Regions from separate parts of the Pseudomonas fungipugnans genome, predicted to be linked through region 2. Evidence: predicted binding sites of a transcription regulator. Region 2 holds the regulator's gene; the other holds the start of a gene.
What was found. The regulator sigma-54, encoded in region 2, starts transcription at its own class of promoters, with help from an activator protein. The targets are predictions, from matches to a motif close to ANTGGCATNNANNTTGCTNT.
Positions count from the first base shown of each region.

Region 1 (9,117 bases), 650 kb from region 2:
GCCTGCCTGTACCAAGGTCCCCGAAACCGGGTAGTGAACTGAATCACTGAATGGACTATTGCAGGGGGCGTGCCAGGTTTTAACAAATTGGTACAGAAAAATGCCTTTAAACGTCGAAAGCCCCGTATTACGGGGCTTTCGTGTTTTTTCGATCATCATTCGATTGCGAAAGCAGGCAGGGTTCTGGATCAATGTTTGTGCGCGATTGCGGTTCATGGTGCCTTCTGGCGGTGCATGGGGGCCAAAAAGCATCGCGAGCAAGCTCGCTCCCACATTGGATTTTCGGTGTTTTCATTATCGAATGAACACCATCGAACCCTGTGGGAGCGAGCTTGCTCGCGATTGGCCTAATGGTCAGTGAAGAACCAAAGGCTGCTTATTTGATCGTCCCCGCGCGGAAGGGCTTAGCCCTCTTCCCCCTCATCATCATCCCCACCATCCACCTTCATCCCCAATTCCTTGATCTTGCGGGTCAGGGTATTGCGCCCCCAACCCAGCAACACCGCGGCATCGCGGCGGCGGCCAGCGGTGTGTTTGAGGGCGGTCTCGATCATGATCCGCTCGAAGGCCGGCACGGCGCTGTCCAGCAGGCTCGACTGCCCGCGAGCCAGGGCCTGATCGGCCCATTGGCGCAGCGCCTGTTCCCAGTTGGTCACCGGCGCCGAATCCTGCGGCAGGTTCAGCAGCTCTGGCGGCAGATCGCTGATGTGCACTTCGCGACCGGAGGCCATCACCGTGATCCAGCGGCAGGTGTTCTCCAGCTGACGCACGTTGCCGCCCCACGGCAGGTTTTTCAGGTATTCCTCTGTTTCGCTTTTCAGCAGCTTCGGCTCCACCGCCAGTTCTTGCGCGGCGCGGCTGAGGAAGTGCTTGGCCAGGGTCGGAATGTCTTCGCGACGGTCTGACAGCCGTGGAATGTGGATGCGAATCACGTTGAGACGGTGGAACAGGTCTTCGCGGAATTTCCCGGCGTGGACCAGTGTTTCCAGGTTCTGGTGCGTCGCGGCAATGATGCGCACGTCAACCTTCACCGGCACATGGCCGCCGACGCGATAGAACTCGCCATCGGCCAGGACCCGCAGCAGCCGGGTCTGGGTGTCTGCCGGCATGTCGCCGATTTCGTCGAGGAACAGCGTGCCGCCATCGGCTTGTTCAAAGCGCCCGCGCCGCAGGTTGGCCGCGCCGGTGAATGCGCCTTTCTCATGGCCGAACAGCTCGGACTCCATCAGGTCCTTGGGGATCGCCGCCATGTTCAGCGCGATGAATGGCGAGCTGGCCCGAGGGCTGTGGCGGTGCAGGGCGTGGGCCACCAATTCTTTACCGGTGCCGGATTCGCCATTGATCAGCACGGTGATGTTGGAGTGGCTCAAGCGCCCGATGGCGCGAAACACTTCCTGCATCGCTGGCGCTTCGCCGATGATTTCTGGCGTGCGGGTCAGGGCAACAGGCACTTCCAGGCCTTGCTGTTCCTGGGCGTGCTGGTTGGCGCGCTTGACCAGGGAAACCGCTTCATCGACATCAAACGGCTTGGGCAGGTATTCGAAGGCGCCACCCTGATAGGAGGCGACAGCGCTGTCCAGGTCGGAGTGAGCGGTCATGATGATGACCGGCAGCCGTGGGTGCTGTTCGCGAATCCGCGCCAGAAGGTCCAGGCCGCTGGCGCCGGGCATGCGGATGTCGGAGATGATCACATCCGGCTGCTGGCGCGCCAGGCGGCTCATCACGCCGTCGGCGCTGTCGAAGCTTTGCGTGGTCATGCCTTCCTGCTGCAAGGCTTTTTCAAGGACCCAACGGATAGAACGGTCGTCATCGACGATCCACACGGTTTCACTACGGCTCATGTCGATGTGGCTCCTTGTTCCAGTGGCAGGAAGATCGAGAAAGTGGTGTGGCCTGGGTGGCTGTCACACTCGATCAAGCCCTGGTGCTGACTGATGATGTTCTGGGTAATGGCCAGGCCCAGCCCGGTACCGTCGGGACGACCGCTGACCATGGGAAAGAAAATGGTTTCCTGAAGTTCGGCAGGAATGCCCGGACCGTTGTCGATGATCTCGATCTTGGTCACCAGGCGATGGCGCACGTGGCCGATGGTGAACTGGCGCATGGCGCGGGTGCGCAGGCTGATGCGGCCAAGGCGCAGTTCGTTCTGGCTGCTGATGGCCTGCATTGCGTTGCGCACAATGTTGAGCACCGCCTGAATCATCTGTTCGCGGTCGATCAACACGTCGGGAATGCTTGGGTCGTAGTCACGCACCAAGGTGATGCAGCCCTGGCTTTCGGCTTCCACCAGATGACAGACGCGTTCCAGCACTTCGTGGACGTTGCACATGGCCAGCGATGGCAGCTTGTTGGAGCCGAGCATGCGGTCCACCAGGTTTCGCAGGCGGTCGGCTTCTTCGATGATCACGTTGGTATAGTCGCGCAGGCTTTCTTCGGGCAGCTCGCGGGCCAGCAACTGCGCCGCGCCGCGAATCCCGCCCAGCGGATTCTTGATCTCGTGAGCCAGGCCGCGCACCAGCATCTTGCTGGTTTCCTGTTTCGACAACTGCGCTTCTTCCTTGGTGATCCGCAGCAGGCGGTCACGGGGATGGACTTCCAGCAGCAGCAGCGTGTCACCGTTGCTCAGGATCGGTGTTACCGCGTAATCGACCGTCAGGGTCTGGCCGGTGAGGGCGGTGAGCATGGCTTCGCGCTTGGTGAACGGGTGCGCCTGCTCCACCGCCTGGCGCAGGGAATTCAGCGCTTCGGTGGATTCGGTGAACAGCTCGCTGATGAACTGCCCGTGGCTGCGCTGGCCGCTGATGGCCAGCAGCATCTCTGCCGCCGGGTTCATGTACTCAAGGCGCAATTCGGCATCAAGCAGGATGGTGGCAGTGGTCAGGTTGTCGAGAAGCAATCGATGCAGTGCGTCGCTAATGGTCATCAGGACCTCTTTTGGAGCAGGGCGCGGGCAAAGACTCAGCGCAGATGTGAGGAAAATGCAAAAAACCAAACCAAAGCTCCGAAAAGAAGCGTTTAACGCCTGAAACGGGCGTTTAACGCTCGATCACGTGGCGTTCTGCCAGCTTTCGCGGGTATTTTCGAACCAAAATGGTTTGAGAGGTGGGTAGGGTGCAACTATTCGCACCAATATAGTGCGCAAAGCTGAACGAGGTTAGAAGAACCTCAGGAAGGGATTTTTTTCTTCCTCGGGTTTGTCCTTGAGCGGGCATTCCGGGCGCTGGCCGTAGTCCGCCAAAGTGCAGGGATTGACCTGGCGTTTCTGCGCGAGGGAGATGCGTAGCATGTGGAAGGGCTGATTGGCGGTGCGTTCGACGGTGCGGCCCAGCTCGTCGATGATTTCCACTGACAGGTTATGACTGCCCCGGTCGATGTTGGTCAACGGGAACACCGGGCTCAGCCCAGGCTCTGCGGTGGGCTGGCCGTCCAGTAGCAAGCGGTAGCGATGGCCCTTTTGCAGGCCCGGCTCGCTGGTGACGCTGACGATCAGCTCGCCGGCGCTGTTGCGAATCGTGGCGTCCGGTTCCGGTACCAGTACGCGGAGCATGTCGTAGTGGAACAGCGGCGTTTCTTCAGTTTTTTTCGCGGCGATCATCGGGGTCGCGCCGGTCGGGTTGGCCGACATGCGATTGCTCGTCGCAATCGGTACGCGCTTGGCGCTGCCGGAGCCCGGCTGGTCGGTGTAGACACGGTTGCCCTGGGCATCGACGTAGGTGAAGACCTCAGCCGTCGCGGGCAGGGCCAGCAGGCACAGGATCAGCCACCAGGCCTTCAAGGCTTGTGCACCCGTTGCACGGTGAACGTCACGGTCGGGCTCTGGCGGATCACGTTCTCGCCATTGATCACCTGCACCGCCAGACGATGTTCGCCGCGATCGATGTTGACCAATTGCAGGATCGGCACGTTGCTCGGCTGGCCGTAGGGCTGGTCGTCCAGCAGCAACCTCAATTGATGAGGCGCTTGCAGGCGCGGCTTGATCAGTACGCTGACGGTGAAGGTGCCGTTGTTGGCGCGCAGCGCTTCTTCGGTGGGCAGGCCAGTCAGTTCCAGCGCTTCATACAGGGTGCCGGGTTGTGCCTGGGGCGCCGGGGGCGATGGCGGGTCGACTGGCGCCTGGCGCTCGACGCTGTTGAGTGGTGGCAGCTCCACGGCTTGAGCCTTGACCCCGTCGGGAGGTTGATTGCTGTAGGCGGTGTTGCCGGCGGCGTCCGTGTATTTGTAGATCTGCGCGGCGGCGGGCAGGGCGATCAGCAGCAGGATAAGGAGAAAACCACGACCCATAAAATCGACCGCCAGCGAAAGTGATGGGTTGCAGCATAGGTCAAGGGTGAGGGTTGGCCCAAGCCGTTAACATTTGGGTATGATTTGCCGAACGCTTCCAAACACCACAAACCCGCTCCCACAGGGGGATATGTGTCAGCCGTTAAATCGTGGGTATAAAAAAGGCCTCCCGAAGGAGGCCTCTTTTTTGTCACGCCGCTTGCGCAGGCGCTACCGGATCAGCAGCTGTAGTACAGCTCATATTCCAGTGGGTGTACGAAGGTGCGGACCTTGATTTCTTCTTCGCTTTTCAGAGCGATGTAAGCGTCGATGAAGTCGTCGGAGAACACGCCGCCTTTGGTCAGGAACGCGCGACCCTTGTCCAGCTCTTCCAGGGCTTCTTTCAGGCTGCCGCAAACTTGTGGGATCTCTTTCGCCTCTTCAGGCGGCAGGTCGTACAGGTTTTTGTCAGCAGCGTCGCCTGGGTGGATCTTGTTCTGGATGCCGTCCAGGCCAGCCATCAACAGTGCAGCGAAGCCCAGGTATGGGTTGGCTGCCGGATCCGGGAAGCGCGCTTCGATACGGCGAGCGCGAGGGCTGGATACGTAAGGAATACGGATCGAGGCGGAACGGTTGCGGGCCGAGTAGGCCAGCATGACCGGTGCTTCGAAGCCTGGGACCAGACGCTTGTAGGAGTTGGTCGACGGGTTGGTGAAGCCGTTCAGCGCCTTACCGTGCTTGATGATGCCGCCGATGAAGTACAGGGCGGTGTCGGACAGGCCGGCATAGCCTTCGCCAGCGAAGGTGTTCTTGCCGTCTTTGGCGATGGACAGGTGGACGTGCATGCCCGAACCGTTGTCGCCGTACAGAGGCTTGGGCATGAAGGTCGCAGTGCGGCCGTATGCATCAGCAACGTTGTGTACGCAGTATTTCAGGGTCTGAACTTCGTCAGCCTTGGCTACCAGGGTGTTGAACTTCACACCGATTTCGTTCTGGCCGGCAGTCGCCACTTCGTGGTGGTGAACTTCGATGACCAGGCCCATTTCTTCCATGGCGTTGCACATGGAGGTACGGATTTCGTGGTCGTGGTCGAACGGCGGAACCGGGAAGTAGCCGCCCTTGATGCCTGGACGGTGACCTTTGTTACCGCCTTCGATGTCCTGGTCGGACATCCACGAACCTTGCTCGGAGTAGATCTTGAACATCGAGCCGGAGATATCGGACTTGAATTTCACCGAGTCGAAGATGAAGAACTCAGGCTCCGGGCCTACGAATACGGTGTCGCCGATACCGGTCGACTTCAGGTATTCCTCGGCACGCTTGGCGATTGCACGTGGGTCACGGTCGTAGCCTTGCATGGTCGAAGGCTCGATCACGTCGCAGACGATGATCAGCGTTGGGTCTTCGGTGAACGGGTCGAGGACGGCAGTGCTGTCGTCCGGCATCAGGATCATGTCGGAGGCTTCGATGCCTTTCCAGCCAGCAATGGAGGAGCCGTCGAACATTTTGCCTTCTTCGAAGAAGGCGTCATCCAGCGCGTCGCGAGCCGGCATGGTCACGTGGTGCTGAGTGCCTTTGGTGTCCGTGAAGCGCAGATCAATCCACTTGACGTCATGATCTTTGATGAGTTGAACCGACTTCGACATAGTGTCCTCCGGGTGGCTTCGGGCTTGGTAGTGGATGCCCTTAGAATGTGGGTGATGCCGGCGCGAATACTCTGCCATGGCAACCTGCCTCACAAGGGAGCAAATTGCATGCCAGTGCCCCACCATGGGTTTTTTGCCCCAATTTCACGCTTGTTGCGGTGCAGGGCGCCATAAAGCTGAAAATCTCGCCCTGTAATGTAGCGTCTTATTCGATAAATGACCTGTTTTGGTGCGCGCAAAACCTTCTGCATATTAACTGGTTAAACCTTGAGCAATTTCCGCTATAATCCGCGCCCCCCTTTTTCGGCAGGCCCTGCGCGCGCTGTTTCCATGAAATTAATCGTAAAAGTCTTCCCCGAGATCACCATCAAGAGCCGCCCGGTACGGATGCGTTTCATCCGCCAGTTGGCCAAAAACATCCGTGCCGTGCTCCGCGATCTGGACCCGGCTGTGGTGGTGAACGGTGTGTGGGACAACCTCGAGCTGGAAACCCGTGTCACCGAGCCCAAAGCCTTGAAGGAGATGACCGAGCGCCTGAGCTGCATGCCGGGTATCGCGCATTTCCTGCAGGTCGACGAGTACCCGTATGTCGACTTCGATGACGTCGTCGCCAAGTGCAGGCAGCACTACGGTGATGCGCTGGCCGGGAAGATCTTTTCGGTGCGCTGCAAACGTGCGGGCAAGCATGAATTCAGCTCGATGGACGTCGAGAAATACGTCGGCAGCCAACTGCGTCGTCAGTGCGGCGCCGCCGGAATTTCCCTGAAAGAGCCGGAAATCGAAGTTCGCATCGAAATTCGCGACAAACGGTTGTTCGTGATCCACAACCAGCACAACAGCATCGGCGGCTACCCGCTGGGTGCGCTGGAGCAGACACTGGTGCTGATGTCCGGCGGCTTTGACTCGACAGTCGCCGCCTACCAGATCATGCGCCGGGGCCTGATGGCGCACTTCTGCTTCTTCAACCTGGGCGGACGTGCCCATGAACTGGGCGTGATGGAAGTCGCGCACTTCATCTGGAAGAAGTACGGCAGCTCGCAACGCGTGTTATTTGTCAGTGTGCCGTTCGAGGAAGTCCTGGGAGAAATTCTCGGGAAAGTCGATAACAGTCATATGGGCGTAGTTTTGAAGCGTATGATGTTGCGCGCTGCTTCCCGTATTGCCGATCGGCTTGAGATCGAGGCGCTGGTCACCGGTGAAGCGATTTCCCAGGTGTCGAGCCAGACGCTGCCGAACCTGAACGTGATCGACTGCGTGACCGAGAAGCTGGTGCTGCGCCCGCTGATCGCCAGTCACAAGCAGGACATCATCGACCTGGCCAACGAAATCGGTACCGCCGACTTCGCCAAGCACATGCCGGAATACTGCGGGGTCATCTCGGTGAACCCCAAGACCCACGCCAAGCGACCGCGCGTGGAGCATGAAGAGAAAGAATTCGACATGGCGGTCCTTGAGCGTGCGCTCGAGAACGCCAAACTGGTGCCGATCGATCGCGTGATCGACGAATTGGGCCAGGATTTGCAAATCGAAGAGGTCAGCGAAGCGCTGGCGGGGCAAATCGTCATCGACATCCGTCACCCGGATGCCGCTGAAGACGAACCGCTGGGCCTTGCTGGCATTGAGGTACAGACGATGCCGTTTTATGCACTGAACGCTCGTTTCAAGGAACTGGACCCTACTCGCCAGTACCTGCTGTATTGCGACAAAGGCGTGATGAGTCGCCTGCATGCCCACCATTTGCTCAGTGAGGGGCATGCCAATGTGCGCGTTTATCGACCGAGCTAAGTGCCCGGGGCTGTTTGCCTGTGGCCTGCGTCACCGGCCCCCCGACGCCGCCGTCAAGCTGTAACGGCTTTGACGGACTCTACTGTAAATCGCTGCCAAGACTTGTCAGCACACCGAATCCTCTGATCGAGATACACAAGTGATCGAAAATCTACGCAACATCGCCATCATTGCTCACGTTGACCATGGTAAAACCACCCTGGTAGACAAACTCTTGCGTCAATCCGGCACCCTGGAGCGCAACGAGCTCAACGACGAGCGCGTGATGGACTCCAACGACCAGGAGAAAGAGCGCGGTATTACCATTCTGGCGAAAAACACCGCCATCAACTGGAACGGCTACCACATCAACATCGTGGACACCCCGGGCCACGCCGACTTCGGCGGCGAAGTTGAACGTGTAATGTCGATGGTTGACTCCGTTCTGCTGCTGGTTGACGCTCAAGACGGCCCTATGCCGCAAACCCGTTTCGTGACCAAGAAGGCTTTCGAAGCCGGCCTGCGTCCGATCGTGGTGATCAACAAGGTTGACCGTCCAGGCGCGCGTCCGGACTGGGTTCTGGACCAGATCTTCGACCTGTTCGACAACCTGGGTGCTACCGAAGAACAGCTGGACTTCAAAGTCGTCTACGCCTCGGCCCTGAACGGCATTGCCGGTCTGGAACACACCGACATGGCTGAAGACATGACCCCGCTGTACCAGTCGATCGTCGACAACGTACCTGCGCCGAAAGTTGACCGTGACGGTCCGTTCCAGATGCAGATCTCCGCTCTGGACTACAACAGCTTCCTGGGTGTTATCGGCGTTGGCCGTATCGCTCGTGGTCGCATCAAGCCGAACACTCCGGTTGTCGCTATCGACGCCGACGGCAAGAAGCGTACCGGTCGTATCCTGAAGCTGATGGGTCACCACGGCCTGCACCGTATCGACGTTGAAGAAGCAGCTGCCGGCGACATCGTCTGCATCAGCGGCTTCGACCAGCTGTTCATCTCCGACACTCTGTGCGACCCACTGAACGTCGAAGCGATGAAGCCGCTGACCGTTGACGAACCGACCGTTTCCATGACCTTCCAGGTAAACGACTCGCCTTTCTGCGGTAAAGAAGGCAAGTTCGTGACTTCCCGGAACATCAAGGAACGTCTGGACAAAGAGCTGCTCTACAACGTTGCCCTGCGCGTTGAAGAAGGCGACACCGCCGACAAGTTCAAAGTCTCCGGCCGTGGTGAGCTGCACCTCTCGGTACTGATCGAAACCATGCGTCGCGAAGGCTTCGAAATGGGTGTTGGTCGTCCTGAAGTGATCATCCGCATGGTTGACGGCGTCAAGCACGAACCGTACGAAAACGTGACCATCGACCTGCCGGAAGAATCGCAAGGTTCGATCATGGAACAGATCGGTATCCGTAAAGGCGACCTGACCAACATG
Region 1 is NZ_JARBWL010000002.1:624,606-633,722, forward strand. It holds gene ntrC (nitrogen regulation protein NR(I)) at 405-1,841, opposite strand; gene glnL (nitrogen regulation protein NR(II)) at 1,838-2,923, opposite strand; gene POF45_RS17830 (DUF4124 domain-containing protein) at 3,155-3,775, opposite strand; gene POF45_RS17835 (DUF4124 domain-containing protein) at 3,772-4,281, opposite strand; gene glnA (glutamate--ammonia ligase) at 4,500-5,906, opposite strand; gene thiI (tRNA uracil 4-sulfurtransferase ThiI) at 6,237-7,691, shown strand; gene typA (translational GTPase TypA) at 7,831-9,117, shown strand, end outside.
Region 1: the regulator sigma-54 is predicted to act here: its motif matches at 6,003-6,022, upstream of glnA (glutamate--ammonia ligase).

Region 2 (9,117 bases):
TCCAACATGAACGCCAACGAAGTGATCGCCACCCTGGCCAGCCGTCTGTTAGGTGAGCCGGTCAACCCGAACGATCACGTCAACTGTGGTCAGAGCAGCAACGACATCATCCCAACCACCATCCACGTCAGCGCGGCTCTGGCGCTGCACGAGCAATTGCTGCCAGCGCTGTTGCATCTGGTGCGGGTGACCGAGCACAAGGCCGGGCAGGTCCATCATCACGTCAAAACCGGACGCACCCACCTGATGGACGCGATGCCGGTGCGCATGAGCCAGGTGCTCAACGGTTGGGCGCAGCAGCTCAAGGCCAATATCGGCCACCTGCAGGATCTGCTGCCAAGTCTGCAATCGCTGGCTCAGGGCGGCACGGCGGTGGGCACCGGGATCAATGCGCATCCGCAGTTCGCGGCGCTATTCAGCCAGCAACTCAGTCACCTGACCCATGTGCAATTCACGCGGGGAAAGGACCTGTTTGCACTGATCGGTTCTCAGGACACCGCCGTAGCCGTCTCCGGCCAGCTCAAGGCCACAGCCGTTTCGCTGATGAAAATCGCCAACGACTTACGCTGGATGAACTCTGGTCCGCTGGCCGGGCTCGGCGAAATCGAGCTTGAAGCGTTGCAGCCGGGCTCCTCGATCATGCCGGGCAAGGTCAATCCGGTAATCCCGGAAGCCACCGCGATGGTTGCGGCTCAGGTCATTGGTAACGACACGGTGATCACCATTGCCGGTCAGTCGGGCAATTTCGAGCTGAATGTGATGCTGCCGATCATCGCGCAGAACCTGCTGAGCAGTATCGAGTTGCTGGCCAATGCCAGCCGTTTGCTGGCGGACAAGGCCATTGCCAGCTTCAAGGTCAATGACGCCAGGCTCAAGGAAGCGCTGTCGCGTAACCCGATTCTGGTTACCGCACTCAACCCGATCATTGGTTATCAAAAAGCCGCTGAAATCGCCAAGAAGGCTTATCAGCAGGGCCGTCCGGTGATTGATGTCGCCCTGGAACACACCGACCTGACACGCAGCCAGCTTGAGGTTTTGCTTGATCCGGAAAAGCTGACCGCAGGCGGCGTCTAACTCCCGCTACCGCTTTGGAGGCTCATCATGGAGCACTGGAAACGCACGATCGAAAGGGCTAATCGCTGTTTCATGCTGGGCGAATTCATCGATGCCCGCGAAGCCTATTTGCAGGCATTGGCCCTGGCCCAGGTGTTGTTCGAGCGTTGGGCGGATGCCGACGAAGCCGTGGCGGCCTGTGTCATATCCCATCACAACCTGGCCGACCTGCATTTGCGTCTGAATCAGCCGGAGGAGAGCGCCGAATATCTGTGCGCTATCCATCAGCGGTTGTTGCAAACCCTGCAGGATCCGCGACTGACGCCGGCGCTGCGTGAAGCCGCGTTGCGCCAGAGCAGCAAGACCTACGTCGAACTGCTGAATTTCATCAGCGAATACGGCGAATACCCGCGAACCCAACGCTTGCTGCCTACCGATGCCGCCTCACCCCGGTATCAACCTGCGTCTTTTCAACATGGAGTCCATTGAAATGGCTTTTACCTTGCCTGCCTTGCCGTACGCCTACGATGCCCTGGAGCCGCACATCGATGCGCAAACCATGGAAATCCACTACACCAAGCATCATCAGACCTACATCAATAACCTGAACGCCGCTGTTGAGGGCACCGAGTTTGCCGAGTGGTCAGTGGAAAAACTGGTGGCCGGCGTGCAGCAACTTCCAGAAAGTCTGCGCGCGGCGGTGATCAATCAGGGTGGGGGGCACGCCAACCATTCGCTGTTCTGGGAAGTGATGGCGCCTAACGCCGGGGGCAAGCCCGACGGTGCGCTGGCCAAGGCGATTGAAGAACAACTGGGCGGTCTGGACAGTTTCAAGGAGGCCTTTACCAAAGCCGCGTTGACTCGTTTCGGCAGTGGCTGGGCCTGGCTGAGCGTCACCCCGCAAAAGACCCTCGTAGTGGAGAGCAGCGGCAATCAGGACAGCCCGTTGATGAATGGCAACACGCCAATCCTCGGTCTGGATGTCTGGGAACACGCCTATTACCTGCAATATCAGAACCGCCGCCCGGAATACATCAATGCGTTTTTCAACGTGATCAATTGGCCCGAAGTTGCTGCGCGCTATCAGGCCGCGCTGGTCTGAGTCATCCATAAAAATAATCCAAGGCTGACTATGGGCACTGAAACACTGACGATCGGCGGCGGGCGAATGTTTCGCTACGCTTTCGGATCGTTGTTGCTGTTGGCGGGCATGACGTTACTGGCTGCCCATGGGCTGGCCTGGCTGGACCTTGAGCCGAAACTTTCCCGGGCCCTGCAAGGCGGTGCGATTTGTGCCTTGGGCACTGCGCTGGGTGCTGTGCCGGTGTTGGTGATCCGGCGCATGCCGCAGACCGTCAGTGATACGTTGCTTGGCTTTGGCGCCGGGGTGATGCTGGCGGCGACCGCATTTTCGCTGATCGTGCCGGGCATCGCGGCGGCCGAAAACCTGGGCCTTGCGCCTTGGGGCGCCAGCGGTTTGATCAGCTTGGGCATCATGCTCGGGGCGTTGGGGCTGTTTCTGGTGGATCGCAAAGTCTCTGGCGCTTCCCCGACAACGCGAGTGAGGACGCATGAGCATCCTGTTATCCCGCCACGGATCTGGCTGTTCGTCTTTGCGATCATTGCCCACAACATTCCTGAAGGCATGGCCGTCGGTGTTTCAGCGGGCGGGGGGATGCCCGATGCCGACAGTCTTGCGATGGGCATTGCTTTGCAGGATGTGCCTGAAGGGTTGGTGATTGCGCTGGTATTGGCCGGGGCAGGGATGTCGCGGGTCAGGGCGTTCCTGATCGGCGCCGCTTCAGGGCTGGTGGAACCGGTGTTTGCGCTGCTGTGCGCCTGGCTGGTGAGCCTGGCTGAAGTGCTGTTGCCTTTGGGGTTGGCATTGGCAGCGGGGGCGATGCTACTGGTGGTGACGCATGAAATCATTCCCGAGTCGCGGCGCAATGGTCACGACAAGCTCGCCAGCCTTGGGCTGTTGATCGGGTTTTGTCTGATGATGGTGATGGATACGGCTTTGGCTTGATTACCTTTTGTGGCGAGGGCGCTTTGTTCCCTCGCCACAAAAGGCGGTCTTGCTTATGCGTTACTCGCCTTCGTCGAAGAAGTTGTTGATCAGGTTTACCAGGGCCTGTAACGCCTCATCCGCTTGCTCACCTTCGGTACTCAAGTGAATTTTTGTGCCCTTGCCAGCTGCCAGCATCATCATCGCCATGATGCTTTTACCGTCGACCATCGATTCAGGTGTGCGCCCGGCCCTGATCTGGCAGGGGAACTGGCCCGCCACGCCAACAAATTTCGCAGAAGCACGGGCATGCAGGCCCAGCTTGTTAATAATTTCAATTTCCAGAGCAGGCATCGCGGTGTGAATCCTTTAGCTGAGGTCGCGGTGGCGAACCTGGACGTTCTTCAGGGATTGTTGCAGGACCTGGCCCAGACGTTCAGTCAGGTAGACGGAGCGGTGATGCCCGCCGGTACAGCCAATGGCAATGGTGACGTAGGCACGGTTGCTGGCGGCAAAGCGGGGCAGCCATTTGAGCAGGTACGAGGAGATGTCCTGGAACATCTCCTCGACATCCGGTTGCGCTGCCAGATAATCGGCCACCGGTTGATCCTGTCCCGACAGCGCGCGCAATTCCGGCTTCCAATAGGGGTTCGGCAAGCAGCGCACGTCGAACACCAGGTCCGCATCCACCGGCATGCCACGCTTGAACCCGAAGGACTCAACCAGGAACGCGGTCCCGGGCTCCGGCTGGTTCAGCAGGCGCAGCTTGATGGTGTCGCGCAGCTGGTACAGGTTCAGGTTAGTGGTGTTGACCTTGAGGTCGGCCAGGTCGGCAATGGGCCCCAGCAGATGCGTTTCGTCTTCAATGGCTTCTGCCAGTGAGCGATTGCCGCTGCTCAACGGGTGGCGACGGCGGGTTTCGGAAAAGCGCTTGAGCAGGGTTTCTTCGTCGGCGTCCAGGTACACCACATCGCACTGGATGTGCCGGCTGCGGACTTCTTCAAGCAATTCGGGAAAACGCGACAGGTGGCTGGGCAGGTTGCGCGCATCAATCGACACAGCGACCAGTGGCTGTGCGAGTTCGGTGTGAATCAATGCACGTTCGGCCAGTTCCGGCAGTAACCCGGCGGGCAGGTTGTCGATGCAGTAGTAGCCGTTGTCCTCAAGGACATCGAGCGCGGTACTTTTACCTGAGCCGGAGCGGCCACTGACAATGATCAAGCGCATGATTACTGACCGTTTTGCTCGCTCAGGACAACCTGATACAAGGCTTCGTTGCTTGGGGCGCTGCGCAGGCGATCACGGACTTCCTTGCGATCAAGCATGCTGGCGATCTGACGAAGCAATTCAAGGTGGGCATCGGTGGCCGCTTCCGGGACCAGCAGCACAAACAGCAGGTCAACCGGAGCACCGTCGATGGCATCAAAATCAATCGGAGCGTCCAGGTGCATCAGGGCGCTGATGGGCGAAGTACAGCCCTTGAGCCGGCAGTGGGGAATGGCGATGCCGTTGCCAAAACCGGTGGAACCGAGTTTTTCACGGGCAATCAGAGCCTCGAAGACATCTTGCATCTCCAGATCCGGTACTTCCCGGGCGATCAGGTTGGCAATTTGTTCGAGGGCTTTCTTTTTACTGCCACCCGGCACGTTCACCAAGGAACGGCCGGGGGTCAGGATGTTTTCAAGTCGGATCATGGGTTGGGAGTGTTAACGACCGGTTGCGCCTTGAAGCTGGCGCTGGGTCTTTTCCTTATGCTTTAGGAGTTGGCGATCCAGTTTGTCGGTGAGCAGGTCGATTGCCGCATACATGTCGTCATGTTCGGCGTTGGCGACCACTTCACCGCCGGGTATATGCAGCGTGGCTTCGATTTTCTGTTTCAGCTTTTCGACCGTCATCGTGACTTGCACATTGGTGATCTTGTCGAAATGCCCGGCGATCTTCTTGAGTTTTGCCTCAACGTACTCGCGCAGGGGGGGAGTCACTTCCAGTTGGTGTCCACTGATGTTGACTTGCATACAGCTTCTCCTTCGTTGCCAGTGCATAAAGCGGCAGGTAGGAATACCTGCCACTGGAACGCTGTGCTGTGGCTTACATCAACCGCTTGCGTTCGCTCGAAGGCGCGATCCCCAGGGATTCGCGGTACTTGGCGACGGTGCGGCGAGCCACCTGAATGCCTTGTGCCTCCAGTAAACCAGCGATCTTGCTGTCACTCAACGGCTTTTTCTGATTTTCCGCGGCAACCAGTTTTTTGATGATCGCGCGGATCGCCGTGGACGAGCATTCGCCGCCTTCGGAGGTGCTGACGTGGCTGGAGAAAAAGTATTTCAGTTCATAAATACCCCGAGGGGTGTGCATGAATTTTTGCGTGGTCACCCGGGAAATCGTCGATTCGTGCATGCCGACCGCTTCGGCGATGTCATGCAGTACCAGCGGTTTCATGGCTTCGTCGCCGTATTCGAGAAAGCCGCGCTGATGCTCGACGATCTGGGTGGCCACTTTCATCAGGGTTTCATTACGGCTTTGCAGGCTCTTGATGAACCAGCGGGCTTCCTGCAGCTGATTGCGCATGAAGGTGTTGTCGGCGCTGGTGTCGGCGCGGCGCACGAAACCGGCGTACTGGGCGTTGACCCGCAGCCGTGGCACCGACTCCTGATTCAGCTCCACCAGCCAGCGCTCGTTGTCCTTGCGCACGATCACATCGGGTACGACGTACTCGGCTTCGCTGGACTCGATCTGCGAGCCAGGGCGCGGGTTGAGGCTCTGTACCAGTTCGATGACTTGGCGCAGTTCATCTTCCTTGAGCTTCATGCGGCGCATCAGTTGGCCGTAGTCGCGGCTGCCCAACAGGTCGATGTAGTCAGTGACCAGGCGTTTTGCCTCGGCCAGCCAGGGCGTTTTGGTTGCGAGCTGGCGCAATTGCAGTAACAGGCACTCGCCCAGGTTGCGGGCGCCGATGCCGGCCGGTTCGAATTGCTGGATGCGGTGCAGGACGGCTTCGATTTCGTCCAGTTCGATGTCCAGCTCCGGATCGAAGGCCTCAAGGATTTCCTCAAGGGTTTCGTCCAGGTAGCCCTGATTGTTGATGCAGTCGATCAGGGTGACGGCGATCAGGCGGTCGGTGTCGGACATCGGTGCCAGGTTCAATTGCCAGAGCAGGTGGCTTTGCAGGCTTTCGCCTACGGATGTGCGGGTGGTGAAATCCCACTCGTCGTCATCGTTGCTCGGCAGGCTGCTGGCGCTGGTCTGGTAGACGTCTTCCCAGGCGGTGTCGACGGGCAGCTCGTTGGGAATTCGCTCGTTCCAGTCGCCTTCCTCTAGGTTATCCACCGTGGGGGCGGTTTCCTGGTAGGAGGGCTCTTGAATATCGGCGTTGGGTTGCTGTTCGGCTTTGTCGGCCAGGGGATCGGCATTATCGAAGTCGTCGCCTTCTTCCTGGCGTTCGAGCATCGGATTGGACTCCAGGGCCTCCTGGATTTCCTGTTGCAGGTCCAGGGTCGACAATTGGAGCAGGCGGATGGCCTGTTGCAGCTGCGGTGTCATCGTCAGCTGCTGGCCCATTCTCAAGACTAGCGATGGTTTCATGGCTGGGGCTTAACACCTTATTCGCCGGCGCACATGCGCCATCCACTACAGGGCGCCGAAGCGCCAAACATAAGCAAATTATATGCCCGAAACCGCAGCGTTTGCCTAGAGCGCTGTAACAATAAAAACCTATAAAGCTTTATTGACAGGGTGCCCTTGCTGAAAGCCGAACATCTTTGAAGCGCAGTGTTTGCCTAGAGCGCTGTAACAATAAAAAACGATTGATTTTTTATTGAAGCAAGCGCCCGGACAATCCGCCAGACACTTCAGCGCTTACAGGCGGAACTCATGGCCCAGATACACTTCCTTGACCAGCTCGTTGGCCAGGATGGTGGCGGAGTCGCCTTCGGCGATCAGCTGGCCATCGTTGACGATGTAGGCGGTTTCGCAGATGTCCAGGGTTTCACGGACGTTGTGGTCGGTGATCAGCACGCCAATGCCTTTGGCCTTGAGGTGATGGATGATCTGTTTGATGTCGCCCACCGAAATCGGGTCCACACCGGCGAAGGGTTCGTCGAGGAGGATGAATTTGGGTGCGGTCGCCAGCGCCCGGGCGATTTCCACGCGGCGGCGTTCACCACCGGAGAGGCTCATGCCCAGGTTGTCGCGGATGTGGCTGATGTGGAATTCCTGCAGCAGGCTTTCCAGCTCCTTGCGACGACCGGCCTTGTCGAGCTCCTTGCGGGTCTCGAGGATGGCCATGATGTTGTCGGCCACCGACAATTTGCGGAAGATCGACGCTTCTTGCGGAAGATAGCCGATACCTGCCTTTGCACGGCCGTGCATTGGCTGGTGGCTGACGTCCAGGTCGTCGATCAGTACGCGACCCTGATCGGCCTGTACCAGGCCTACGATCATGTAGAAGCAGGTGGTCTTGCCGGCGCCGTTAGGGCCGAGCAGGCCAACGATCTGGCCGCTGTCGATGGACAGGCTGACGTCACGCACAACCTGGCGGCTCTTGTAGCTCTTGGCCAAATGCTGGGCTTTAAGAGTCGCCATTATTTAGCCTTCTGCTTCGGCGGGATCACCATGTCGATCCGTTGGCGCGGAGTGGTGATTGGCGCGCCATTGGCACGACCGGCAGTTGCAACCTGTTTCACCGTGTCATAGACGATTTTCTCGCCTTCGGTGGTGCTGCCATCGTCGCTGATCACTTTGGCCTGATCGATCAGTACAATGCGATTTTGCTGGGCATGGTACTGAATGGTCTTGCCATAGCCTTTGACCGGCTGCGGGGAGTCGATTTTCTGCTTCTGCTCGAAATACGCCAGGTTGCCCACGGAGGTGACGACATCGATGTCGCCGGCGGGGGTGCGAGTCAGCGTCACGGTATTGCCCTTGACGATCATCGAGCCTTGAGTAATGACGACGTCGCCCTTGTAGGTGGCGATGCCTTGCTTGTCATCCAGCTGCGCGTCGTCGGCTTGAACGCGGATAGGCTGTTCGCTATCGTTCGGCAGAGCCCAGGCGCTCACGCTTCCCAGTGCTGCGCCCAGACTGAGCAAAATAGGGAGGGTTTTAACGAGCCTCATACTGTCCTCTTACGTTCGATAGCAGGTGTATCCTGCTTTCTTTCAAATACGCTTTCATTCCCGTGCCAAATGACACGCCGCCAGCTCCGTCAATTCTAACGGGTTGCTCGGTCTGCGCATATTGCTGCTGCGGGAACACTGTCATGCGGGTACTGGTAATAATGGTGTCACGGTTCTTTTCGTCGGTGCGTGCAATACGCACCGAGTCGATCAGTTCTACCTGTGTACCGTCCGGATTGACCTCGCCGCGCAAGCTCGTCACATGCCACGGGTATTCACTGCCGCGGTACATGTTCAGGTCGGGGTTGGTCAGCAGCGACACGTCGCTCGCCTTCAAATGCTCGACCTTGTCGGACGTCAGGTCATATTGCAAACCACCGTCCGGCAGGAACTGCATGCTGTGGGCGTTGGTGGCGTAATAGTCGATCGCGCTTTCATCGACCTTGACCACTGGCTTGTCGAGGAAGCGTTCAGGGCTGATGTTCCAGTAGCCGACCGCCGCGAATATCGCGGCGATGACAGTGAACAGCAGGAAATTGCGAAACTTTTTACTCAGCATAATTGGCTCACAGGTACGCGGCGTTGGCCGCATCGAGGCGGCCCTGGGCGCGCAGGATCAGTTCGCAGAACTCGCGGGCGGCACCTTCGCCACCACGGGCAAGGGTGATGCCGTGGGCGTGTTCACGCACAAAGCTTGCAGCGTTGGCCACCGCCATGCCCAGGCCGACGCGGCGAATCACCGGCAGGTCCGGCAGGTCGTCACCGAGGTAGGCCACCTGTTCATAGCTTAGGTTGAGTTGCGCAAGAAGCTCGTCGAGCACCACCAGTTTGTCTTCGCGACCCTGATACAGATGGGGAATGCCGAGGTTTTTTGCTCGCCGCTCGACCACCGGGGTCTTGCGGCCGCTGATGATAGCGGTCTGCACGCCGGCTGCCATCAACATC
Region 2 is NZ_JARBWL010000002.1:1,277,206-1,286,322, forward strand. It holds gene POF45_RS20555 (class II fumarate hydratase) at 1-1,074, shown strand, start outside; gene POF45_RS20560 (DUF2753 family protein) at 1,102-1,542, shown strand; gene POF45_RS20565 (superoxide dismutase) at 1,544-2,155, shown strand; gene POF45_RS20570 (ZIP family metal transporter) at 2,186-3,079, shown strand; gene POF45_RS20575 (HPr family phosphocarrier protein) at 3,140-3,412, opposite strand; gene rapZ (RNase adapter RapZ) at 3,428-4,285, opposite strand; gene ptsN (PTS IIA-like nitrogen regulatory protein PtsN) at 4,288-4,752, opposite strand; gene hpf (ribosome hibernation-promoting factor, HPF/YfiA family) at 4,765-5,073, opposite strand; gene POF45_RS20595 (RNA polymerase factor sigma-54) at 5,147-6,640, opposite strand; gene lptB (LPS export ABC transporter ATP-binding protein) at 6,914-7,639, opposite strand; gene lptA (lipopolysaccharide transport periplasmic protein LptA) at 7,639-8,172, opposite strand; gene lptC (LPS export ABC transporter periplasmic protein LptC) at 8,159-8,731, opposite strand; gene POF45_RS20615 (KdsC family phosphatase) at 8,739-9,117, opposite strand, start outside.